3 regions of the Sphingobium herbicidovorans genome follow, and region 3 is predicted to be linked to each of the others. Evidence: riboswitches for the same ligand, from Rfam matches in the RefSeq annotation. Region 3 holds a riboswitch; each other region holds the start of a gene.

Region 1 (3,274 bases), on a different replicon from region 3:
CCGGCACGATGACCGTGCGCGCAACCGCACGGGGATCATCGGTTGGCACGGGCTGGACAAGAACAGTGCCGCGTCCCGGCACATAGACCATGCGCGGTTGCGGAGCCTTCTGGTCGGCCGACTGCGCGGCGATCGGCGAGGCCGCGCCGATCGCGAGCATCAAGGCTGCTACGGTCGAAGCCCTATGGCGCATGAAAAAACACATGAACTGAACCAGGGAGAGCATCAAGCATTGCCGGCTGAGTTATCGCGACACTTCTATAGACTTTGTGAATCAATGGGCGGCTTTTGATTCAAAGAAGTCGTCGGACAACGCAGAGCTGATTTTGTAGGCTTTGCGCCATGAAAGGCGCAATTATCCCCGATGCGATCGAGTTGGTGGCGCTCGATCCGGCGCGCAACATCCGCCGGCGCTATAGTATCACCGCGAGCCTCGACCTGTTCGGCATGATCGTTGTCGAAACCCGTTGGGGCCGGATCGGCACACGCGGCCAGGCGCAGCGCCACGCCTTTCCCGATCGCGCGGCGGCCGAGCGTCATATCGCCGCCACTCTGCGCCGGCGGGGCACCGCCAAAATCCGGATCGGAGTGCCTTATAGACCAATGACAGTCGCCGGCGATTGGACGGAGAGCGTTTAAACGGAGCCGTGCTACTATCAATCTCGGCTCGCCTTTGATGAAAGGGCGAGGATCGTATCGACATCGATATGTCGTTCGAGTTCGGCGGCAAGACCATCGAGCGCGGCATCGACCGAGGCGTGATAATCGACGCCCGCGCCATTGCCGCCGAGCCGCGCGATCCATGCTGCCCGCTGCCGGGCATCCGCCAGCAGCCCATGAAGATAGGTGCCCGAGACCAAGCCGTCTGCGCTCACGGCACCATCGTTGCGGCCGCTGTCGAGCCGCACGAGCGGGCGCTCTGTATCGGGACCAAAGGTAGCGCCGATGTGCATCTCATAGCCCTCACACCGCGCGCCCAGCGCCTCGCCCGCGACCCGCCGCAACGTCTTTTCTCCAGCTAGCACGGTTTCGACATCAAGCAGGCCGAGGCCCGCCACATCAGCCTGTGCGCCCTCGATGCCGTCCGGGTCTGCGATGCGCTTGCCGAGCATCTGATAACCACCGCACAGGCCCAAAACCGCGCCGCCATGACGATGGTGGGCGAGGATATCAATGTCCCAGCCTTCGCGCCGGATCGCGGCAAGATCGGCGATGGTCGCCTTGGAGCCCGGCAGCACGATCAAAGCAGCCTCGACCGGGATTGGCTGACCCGGGGAAATCATCGCCAATTCTATGCCCGGTTCGAGCTTGAGCGGATCGAGATCGTCGAAATTGGAGATGCGCGGCGTGACGAGGCAGGCGATGAGCAATCGGCCGGAGGCGAGCGCTTGCCGCCTTTCGAGCACGACCGCATCCTCGCTCGGGAGCCGCGCGCACTCTGCGAGCCACGGCACCACGCCGAAGCCGGGCCAGCCCGAAAGGCGCTCGATGTCGCGATAGCGGTCCTCGAACAGCGCGGGATCACCGCGAAACTTGTTGATGAGGAATCCCTGGATCATCGCCGCGTCTTCGGGATCGATCCCCGGCTGCGGGATCGTTGAAGTCGATCCCGTCCACAAAGACCAGCGTGTGGTTCGCCTCCGCTCCGCGAATGCGTATCTGGGTGAGCGAGCCCTGCGTGCCCGATGACGCGACCGTGAGGCGGATAAGGTCGAGCGCGAGGGGCTGGCCCAGTGACTCGATCGTCTTGGCATCGAGCTGGAGGCGGGCACGTCAGCGGACGCTACGGGCACCAGCGCAGCGGTAACGACGATATCGGGCGGCACCGCGCCGTCCACGGTGACAGGTCCGGCAGCGGCAGCGGCAAGAAGTAGGGCGATGGGCATGGAAATTCCTCCGGGTAATGCGACATACGTTGTCGCCCCAGAGGATCGGCACGGTCCCGCCAAAGGCCCACACTTCTCCACGCGCTTGCGGCTGGACCCGGCCGGGCGCGGACGACGGCGAGGGTAGGTTCCCGACTTGCCGGCTCAACCCGAAGGCTCGCGCACTGGCATTACGGTTGCGGGCACAGCGCCGGAATCACACCGGCTTCCCTTTTCACCGTCCCCCCGCATCCGCCCAATGGCAGCGCGTGGACGGCACCTTCGCTTAGCGTACTGCTTAAGGGTGGGCGGAAAGGAGTGTCAATGTGAAGAAGGCCAGTTATGGGCACGCTCGCCATTATCTGGGTGATGCGTAACTCAAAACTTTTGCATCAGGGCGATGGTGCTTGAAACAGGGATACTGGCAGCAGAACAGCGCCAGAATGTGCATCAGATTTTTGCATCACGGAGAGGCGCAGATTTCTGCGCTTTCTAGTCTGATGCAAAACTTGTGAGTTCTGCATCAGCGGGGGTGTTCTCCTGTTTTTCGTCTCAACCGCGCGGGGTTTCGGGCAACTAAAACCGTGCTGAGGCTGTCTGTCGATCATCGGTGCTCAGATTTCCGCATCATGTTTTCAATTAGGGTCTGGCGATTAGCTGACGTGACGCTCGCGCGATGGTGATGTAGAGGCGCTTTGCCGAGAATAGAGTAGCAGGGTGGTGTCTCCTGCGTTCGCTACGCGGATCTTCCCTGCCACGGCGTTAACTTGAAATGGTTCAGGGGCGCTTCGCATAACATGCTGGCCCGCTGATCCGACGAGCGGAGCCGAACATGAATTACGTCTATCTTGCCATAGCGATCATTTCCGAAGTGATCGGCACCACGTTTATGAAACAGTCCGAGGGCTTTACCAGGCTCGTGCCTAGCCTCGTTACGGCTTTGGCCTATGCAATCGCATTCTTCTTCCTCTCACAAACTCTCAAAACTATCCCCACCGGCGTCGCCTACGCCATTTGGTCAGGGGCAGGCATCGTTCTGATCGCTACCGCCGCAGCAGTTTTCCAGGGTCAAAAACTCGACGCTCCAGCCATGATCGGGATGGGACTTATCATCTGCGGTGTGATCGTGATGAACGTCTTTTCCAAAGCGACAGGGCACTAAAATGCGGAGTTAGCAGATACCGTCGCTCAACTTCCATTGAACCTGTTGTTCCAAAGCAGCATTCTAATCGAGATGCTAGGATAGTCAGATCAAAAGTTTTGCATCGAGGCTGACCCGGCAACAATTTGGACCTTGCCCATACAGAAATCTGACGCGGATTCACGCGCCGTTCTATGTGTGATAATGTCCTTTATCATACACTCTTCCCCTTAGGCGCGCTGCATGGTAGAAAGGTGGCTAATTTTCT
Region 2 (3,274 bases), on a different replicon from region 3:
GGCAAGCTGTGCGGCGTGCTGTTCGTGACGCGCACCGGCCTGCTGCCCTCGCGCGACTGGCTGATCCGGCAACTGGAGGCCGAGGGCGTGGGCGGTTCGGTGCTCGCGGCGCGCGGCCCGGGGAACCAACCGGACAAGGGCGCGACGATCTGCGTCTGTTTCGATATCGGCCTTAACCAGATCATGACCGCCATCCGCGAGCAGAGCCTGGTCGATGTGCCCGCCATCGGCAAGGCGATCGGCGCAGGGACCAATTGCGGGTCCTGTCGCCCCGCACTCGCCAACATCCTTGCCCAAATCCCGCAGGAGACTCTCCATGCAGCCGAATGAACTGATCGCCCCCGGTGAAGTCTGGCTCGTCGGCGCAGGCCCCGGCGATCCCGATCTGCTCACCCGCAAGGCCGAAAAGCTGATCGCGGCCGCCGACATCATTTTCTACGATGCGCTCGTCGGTGCCGGCGTGCTCGACCTTATCCCTGCTGGCGTCGAGCGTGTCAGCGTCGGCAAGCGTTCTGGCCGCCACAGCAAGGCGCAGGAAAGCATCAACGATCTGCTGCTCGCCGCGGCGAAGGCTGGGAAGCGTGTCGTGCGCCTGAAAGGCGGCGATCCATCGATCTTTGGCCGCTCGGCCGAGGAGATGGAGCATTTGGCCGCGGACGGCGTTCGTTTTCGCATCTGTCCGGGGATCACGACCGCCAGCGCCGCCGCTGCGAGCGGCAGCGCCTCGCTCACCCTGCGGGGCGTCGCGCGCGGGCTGACGCTGGTGACGGCGCATCTGAAGGTAGGCGAGCCGCTCAAACTCGACTGGGAGGCGCTGGCGCGTCCCGGCGGCACTCTGGGCATCTATATGGGCCGCGCCGCCGCCGGAGAGATCAGCCGGCAATTGATCGCTGCTGGCCGCGACCCGGAAACGCCGGTGATGGTTGCGGTCAACGTCTCGCTGCCCACCGAACGCCTCATCCGGGGCAGGCTTTCCGCGCTTGCCTTTCTGGTGGCCACCATCAGCGATGAGGACCCGACGCTGCTTCTGATCGGTGAAGCCGTGGCGGGCACGGCCATGCCTGTGGAGACTGCCGTGAGCGTCGCCCTTCAGGTCTGAAGTTGCCCTCCACGATTTTGCCCTGAGCCTGTCGATGCGCCTGCCTTAGTTGGAAGGAAGGTGTGGGGTATCGACAGGCTCAGACATTGCGCAGCCTGTCCAGATCGTCCGGCCAGTTGATATTGGGCAGCACGATGTCCGGCCGATCGACAATGCGCGCACCGATGCGGTTCAGCCAGCCATATATGGACCGGTTGTTGTCCTCCGCCAGATGCGCGTCCATTTCGACTGCGAGGGATGCAGGCCAGAAGCCTGCCAGCTGTTGACCCTTGAGCACAGCCGCGCGGTCGCCGACCAGCGCGTCAGCCAGCGCGGACGGATAGACCGGCATGTCACACCCGGTTGTCAGCACCGCGTTAAATCCCTGCTCAGCCGCATGATGCAGCGCCGCGTTCAGCCCGCCCAATGGACCCATGTCTGGTGCTGGCCGGTCGGTAAGGCATGTCATGCCTTGGACCTCCCGCCCGCAGACCACGACAGCTTCCACATGCGGCGTTATCGCCGTCACGGCATGGTCCAGCAGCGTGCGCCCGTCCGGCAACAGGGCCGTCGCCTTATCGCTCCCGAAACGGCTCGATCGCCCTCCCGCCAGCACTGCGCCCAGCAATCGCATCCAACCACTCCTTGGCAGAACCCTGTCTTTCCACTATGGCGCGCCGCGTGAGCGGGCAACCGTTGACATGAAGAAGATCGCGCCGGTGCCCATTTGGGCTTGAAAGGGAATGCGGTGCGGATGGCTTGCCCATCCAACTCCGCGGCTGTCCCTGCAACTGTAAGCGGCGAGCGCGATGCACGGGGGACCTGCGCTTTCGAAAGGGGAAGGCGAAGGGACCAGCCACTGGGCGGCCAGCCCGGGAAGGCTTGTGCATCGCTGCCTTGACCCGCGAGCCAGGAGACCTGCCGGCGCATGGTCGCTCTTGCCTTGGGTCCAGGGATCGGCCCAGGCACGGTGTTTTCCGTCTGAGCGACGCAGCGGCGGGGGCCGCATCGGTGCGCGGGGCGGGACGCTGGCGTCTGTCCTTCCCGCATGCCGACCGTTTGCGCGGATGCTCCTGCCTGAAGTCGCGTGACGCTCAGGGAAGACAATATAATGTTGAAAATCGGAATATCGCTTGTGGCGCTGCTGGCTGCGACGCCCGCACTCGCGGAACAGTCGGACAGCATCGTGGTCACCGCGCTTGGCATTGAGCAGCCGCGCGATGAAGTTGGTCAGGCCGTCTCCGTCATTGATGCGCAGACCATCGAGACGCGTCAAAATGTCAGCGTGGCCGACCTGATCGCCACCACGCCGGGCGTGCGCTTCAATCGCGCCGATGCTGTTGGCGGTGTGACCGGCATTTCAATCCGGGGCGCTGAAACGACGCAGACGCTGGTGTTGTTGGATGGCGTCAAGATCAACGATCCCAGCGGCATTGGCGACGCTTATGATTTCGGCAATTTGCTGACGGGCAATATCCGGCGGATCGAGATACTGCGCGGTTCCAACTCGGTCGTCTATGGCAGCCAGGCGATCGGCGGCGTCATCAACATCATGACCGGAGAACCGGGCGATGGCTTTGGCGGGTCCGCATCGGTGGATTACGGCTATGCCGATACGGTGAATGCAAAGGCGGACGTTTCGGGCAGCAGCGGCATTGTGGCGGGCAGCGCGGGGGCCGCATGGTTCCGCACCGATGGCATTTCGGCTGCGCAGGGCGGCACGGAAAAGGACGGCTACGAGAATATTGCCGCCCACGCCAAACTGAAGTTGAGCTTGGCCGATAATCTGAGCCTCGACCTGCGTGGCTATTATATTCATGCCGACCTCGACACCGACATCTTCTTTGCCGAGCCGATGGAGTCCACGGACAGCAGCAAGCTGAACCAGTATATCGGCTATGCTGGCATCAACCTTACCCTGTTCGAGGGCAAGCTGACGCAGAGGGCGGCAGTCACCTGGTTCCGCAACGACCGTGACTATTTCTCGTCCTTCGGCGACTATGGCTATTCGGGCACCAATCTGCGTTTCGAATATGAAGGCGTCTACCAACCCGTCGATCAGGCGAAGCTGGTGTTCGGCTATGAGCATGAGAGCCCGGATTACGATTTTTACGGCTTTGGATCGGGCGGCGCGAAGGCGAACATCGACAGCGTCTTTGCTCTTGCCGTCGTGAAGCCCTTTACCGGTCTCTCGCT
Region 3 (3,274 bases):
AGCGGCGGAACAAGCGCCGCGCCGTTCCGGCTTTCCCGATCAATAATTCCACTGCACCTGCGTACGGATGAGATTGCCTTCCGCGCGCCCGGCGCGGCGTTCATCCGCTTCGGCGCGCTTCATGCGGGCGTAGGCCAGCGTGATTTCCAGCGCCTTCCACGGCTGCCATTCGACGCCCAGTTCAATTTCGTCGGTTTCCAGGCGCGGTGCGCTGGTGGAGCCTTTCCAACCGCCGCGATAGCGTTGCCAGCGGGCATAGGGGATCAGCGAGCCGATCGATTCCGTCGGCGCGCGGTACATCATCTGGACATAGCCGCCGCTGAGCTTTTTCGATTCCACCGACAGGCTGAGCGGGTCGTATTGCGGTCCCTTGCCCCAGTTCCATTCGGCCTGAATGCCGAAGGGCTGCGGATAGAGCATGGCGTGGATGCCGGCGCGGTTGTCGTCAACGGGTCCACCGACTGACCCGCTACGCAGTTCAGGCTGGAAATCGTTCATCATCGCCGATCCGCCGATTTCGAACACCTGGCCAGCGAAGGCGCCGCCCAGACCGTCGAGTTCGAAGGGCCAGGTGGCGAAAGCGACCTTCATCAGGCCCTTATTCTGTTCCGTCCGGTTGATGCCCTGACCGTTGAAAACGCCAAAGCCAAATGCGCCGTAATTCCCGAACAGCTTTTGCCCGTCATCCCCCAGCCGGTCCCAGATTTTCTGGACCGAAGGCGGCGTGTAATAGGCGATGACGCCCATATCGCGTTCGCCGGGAACCCCACTGTTGATCCCATCGCTGCGGTCGAGCGTCAGGCGGTTGGAGGAGGACTGCATATTTTCCCAGCCATAGGGCACCTTGGACTGGCCGAGGCGCAGGCGGAAGGTCTTGGCCTTGTCCAGGAACACGTCGGCATAGGCGTCACGCAGCTGGCCAAAGCCTTCGCGGCGCTCGCTGCCCGCCTGATTGCTAACGGCAGTCGCGAAATCCGATTGCAGATAGAGTGAGACGCGGTCGGAAATATCGCCCTGAACCACCAGACGCGCGCGGCGCAGCGAGAAGCTGCCGCGATCGGATATGGAACTGTCATGGACCGACCGCAGGCGGGACTGGCCAGCGGGCGCCGTATCGTCCCCGGACAGGAATGCGTTGTAGCGCATCTGCGTGTAGCCGCGCAGCGACAGCCGATCATACCAGGCCTTCGACCTGGGCGCTGGGGCAGAGGCCGCCTCTGGCGCGGCCGCGGGCGGCTGGGCGGGGGCGGTGGCGGTGGCGAGCGTGGCAGGCGCGGGTGTCGCCGGCGCAACGGGAGCGGGAGCCGCAGCGGCGGTTTCAGGAGCCGCGCCCTTGTTTGCGGCAAGCGCGCTCGTGAGCATCTGAACCTGCGCCTTGAGTTCGTCGATCTGGCGCTGCAACGCTTCGTTGCTCTGCGCCTGCGCCACTTCGGGCATCAACGCCAGCAAGCTCACCATCATCGCCGCGCCACTCGCCCTTAAACCCTGCACCTTGCTACTCCCTCATGTGTCTGTGCAGCGGGCCGCTATTTCATTTAGATGACGGATACATGACCAAAGTATGACTCTTTTATTTCAATTCCTTCCCGCTTCCCTTTGTCCCCCAAGCTCTCTATGCACGGCATTGATCGCGCCGGTGCCCCGCAAGGGGCTTAAAATGGGAATGCGGTGCGGGTGCTTGAGGCATCCAAATCCGCGGCTGTCCCTGCAACTGTAAGCGGTGAGCGAGACGCATATCGACCTTCCGTGACGATCGGGGGTCAGCCACTGGGCCGGACGCTAAATCCTGCGAGGCCTGGGAAGGCCATGTGTCGAGCGATGACCCGCAAGCCAGGAGACCTGCCAGCGTCTGGTCGCTCTTGCTTTGGTCCAGGGGATGGCCGGGGCACGGTTTTCCGTCTGAGCGACGCGTGCGGCGGGAGCTGCACCGGCATGCGTGCCGGGCGCCGTTTGGGTGTCCGTCCGGCGCACCGTGTCGGCCGCGATGCGGAGGTTCCCGTCAAGTTTCGCTGACGCCGACGGGAGACTGGTCTCCGATGGACATGAGTTTTGCAACGCTGCGTGGCCGCGCCACGTGGATGTTCGCCGCCCTGATCGCCGCCAACCTGGCGCTATGGCTGTGGGCCGCGATGATCTTCGCCCACGACACCATGATGCTGGGCACGGCCCTGCTCGCCTGGAGCCTGGGGATGCGCCATGCGGTCGATGCCGACCATATCGCCGCCATCGACAATGTGACGCGCAAGCTGATGCAGGACGGGCAAAGGCCGCTGACCGTCGGCCTGTGGTTCGCGGTCGGGCATAGCGGCATCGTCCTGATCGCGGCGGTGCTGATCGCCGTGGCGGCCAGCGCGCTGAGCCGCGTGGAGGCGGTAGGCGAAGTGGGCGGCACCATCGCCACGATCATTTCCGCCACATTCCTGTTCGCCATCGCGGCGATGAACCTCATCATCCTGAAATCCGTTCTCAAGACCTTCAACCATGTTCGCAGCGGCGGCGCCTATGTCGATGAGGACATGGACATATTGCTGGGCAATCGCGGTTTCCTGGCGCGCATTTTCAAGCCGCTGTTCCGCCTCGTCACGCGCAGCTGGCACATGGCGCCGCTGGGCTTCCTGTTCGGACTGGGATTCGACACCGCCACGGAAGTCGCGATCCTTGGCCTGTCGGCGGGGCAGGCGGCGAGCGGGCTGTCAATCGCGACGGTGCTCATATTTCCCCTGCTGTTCGCAGCGGGCATGGCGTTGATCGACACGGCGGACGGGGCGCTGATGATGGGGGCGTATCAATGGGCCTTCGTGAAACCGATCCGCAAGCTTTACTACAACATCACCATTACGCTGGTATCCGCGCTGGTCGCCATCGTCATCGGCGGGATCGAGGCGGCGGCGCTGCTGGGCGACAAGCTGGGCCTGACCGGCGGCATATGGTCGGTCGCCGCCAATCTGGGCGAACATTTCAACAGCCTGGGCTTCTTCATCATCGGCCTGTTCGCCGCCTGCTGGCTGGTGAGCTGGGCCATCTACCGCTGGAAACGCTTCGACGAGATCGAGGTGCTCCTCGCCAAACAAGGACAATCCATATGAGCAAGGTTCCCGCCACCGTCATCACCGGCTTTCTGGGCGCTGGAAAGACGACGCTGATCCGCCACCTGATCGAAAATGCGGACGGCCGCCGCCTGGCGCTGATCATCAACGAGTTCGGCGACGTTGGCGTCGATGGCGCGCTGGTCAAGGGGTGCGGCGACGATGCATGCCCGGACGAGGACATCATC

Evidence for each region. Region 3 has a riboswitch for cobalamin ahead of B6S01_RS16855 (HoxN/HupN/NixA family nickel/cobalt transporter). Riboswitches for the same ligand answer to the same signal wherever they lie in the genome.
Region 1: another riboswitch for cobalamin. It lies ahead of B6S01_RS20560 (cobyric acid synthase); the one in region 3 lies ahead of B6S01_RS16855 (HoxN/HupN/NixA family nickel/cobalt transporter).
Region 2: another riboswitch for cobalamin. It lies ahead of B6S01_RS10905 (TonB-dependent receptor plug domain-containing protein); the one in region 3 lies ahead of B6S01_RS16855 (HoxN/HupN/NixA family nickel/cobalt transporter).

The regions. Positions count from the first base shown of each region.
Region 1 is NZ_CP020541.1:5,721-8,994, forward strand. It holds gene B6S01_RS20550 (hypothetical protein) at 1-193, opposite strand, end outside; gene B6S01_RS20555 (WGR domain-containing protein) at 343-639, shown strand; gene B6S01_RS20560 (cobyric acid synthase) at 657-1,886, opposite strand; cobalamin riboswitch at 1,992-2,164, opposite strand; gene B6S01_RS20565 (SMR family transporter) at 2,698-3,027, shown strand.
Region 2 is NZ_CP020538.1:2,237,276-2,240,549, forward strand. It holds gene B6S01_RS10890 (nitrate reductase) at 1-330, shown strand, start outside; gene cobA (uroporphyrinogen-III C-methyltransferase) at 317-1,099, shown strand; gene mobA (molybdenum cofactor guanylyltransferase) at 1,179-1,712, opposite strand; cobalamin riboswitch at 1,779-2,018, shown strand; gene B6S01_RS10905 (TonB-dependent receptor plug domain-containing protein) at 2,190-3,274, shown strand, end outside.
Region 3 is NZ_CP020539.1:465,802-469,075, reverse strand. It holds gene B6S01_RS16860 (porin) at 40-1,461, opposite strand; cobalamin riboswitch at 1,618-1,861, shown strand; gene B6S01_RS16855 (HoxN/HupN/NixA family nickel/cobalt transporter) at 2,037-3,086, shown strand; gene cobW (cobalamin biosynthesis protein CobW) at 3,083-3,274, shown strand, end outside.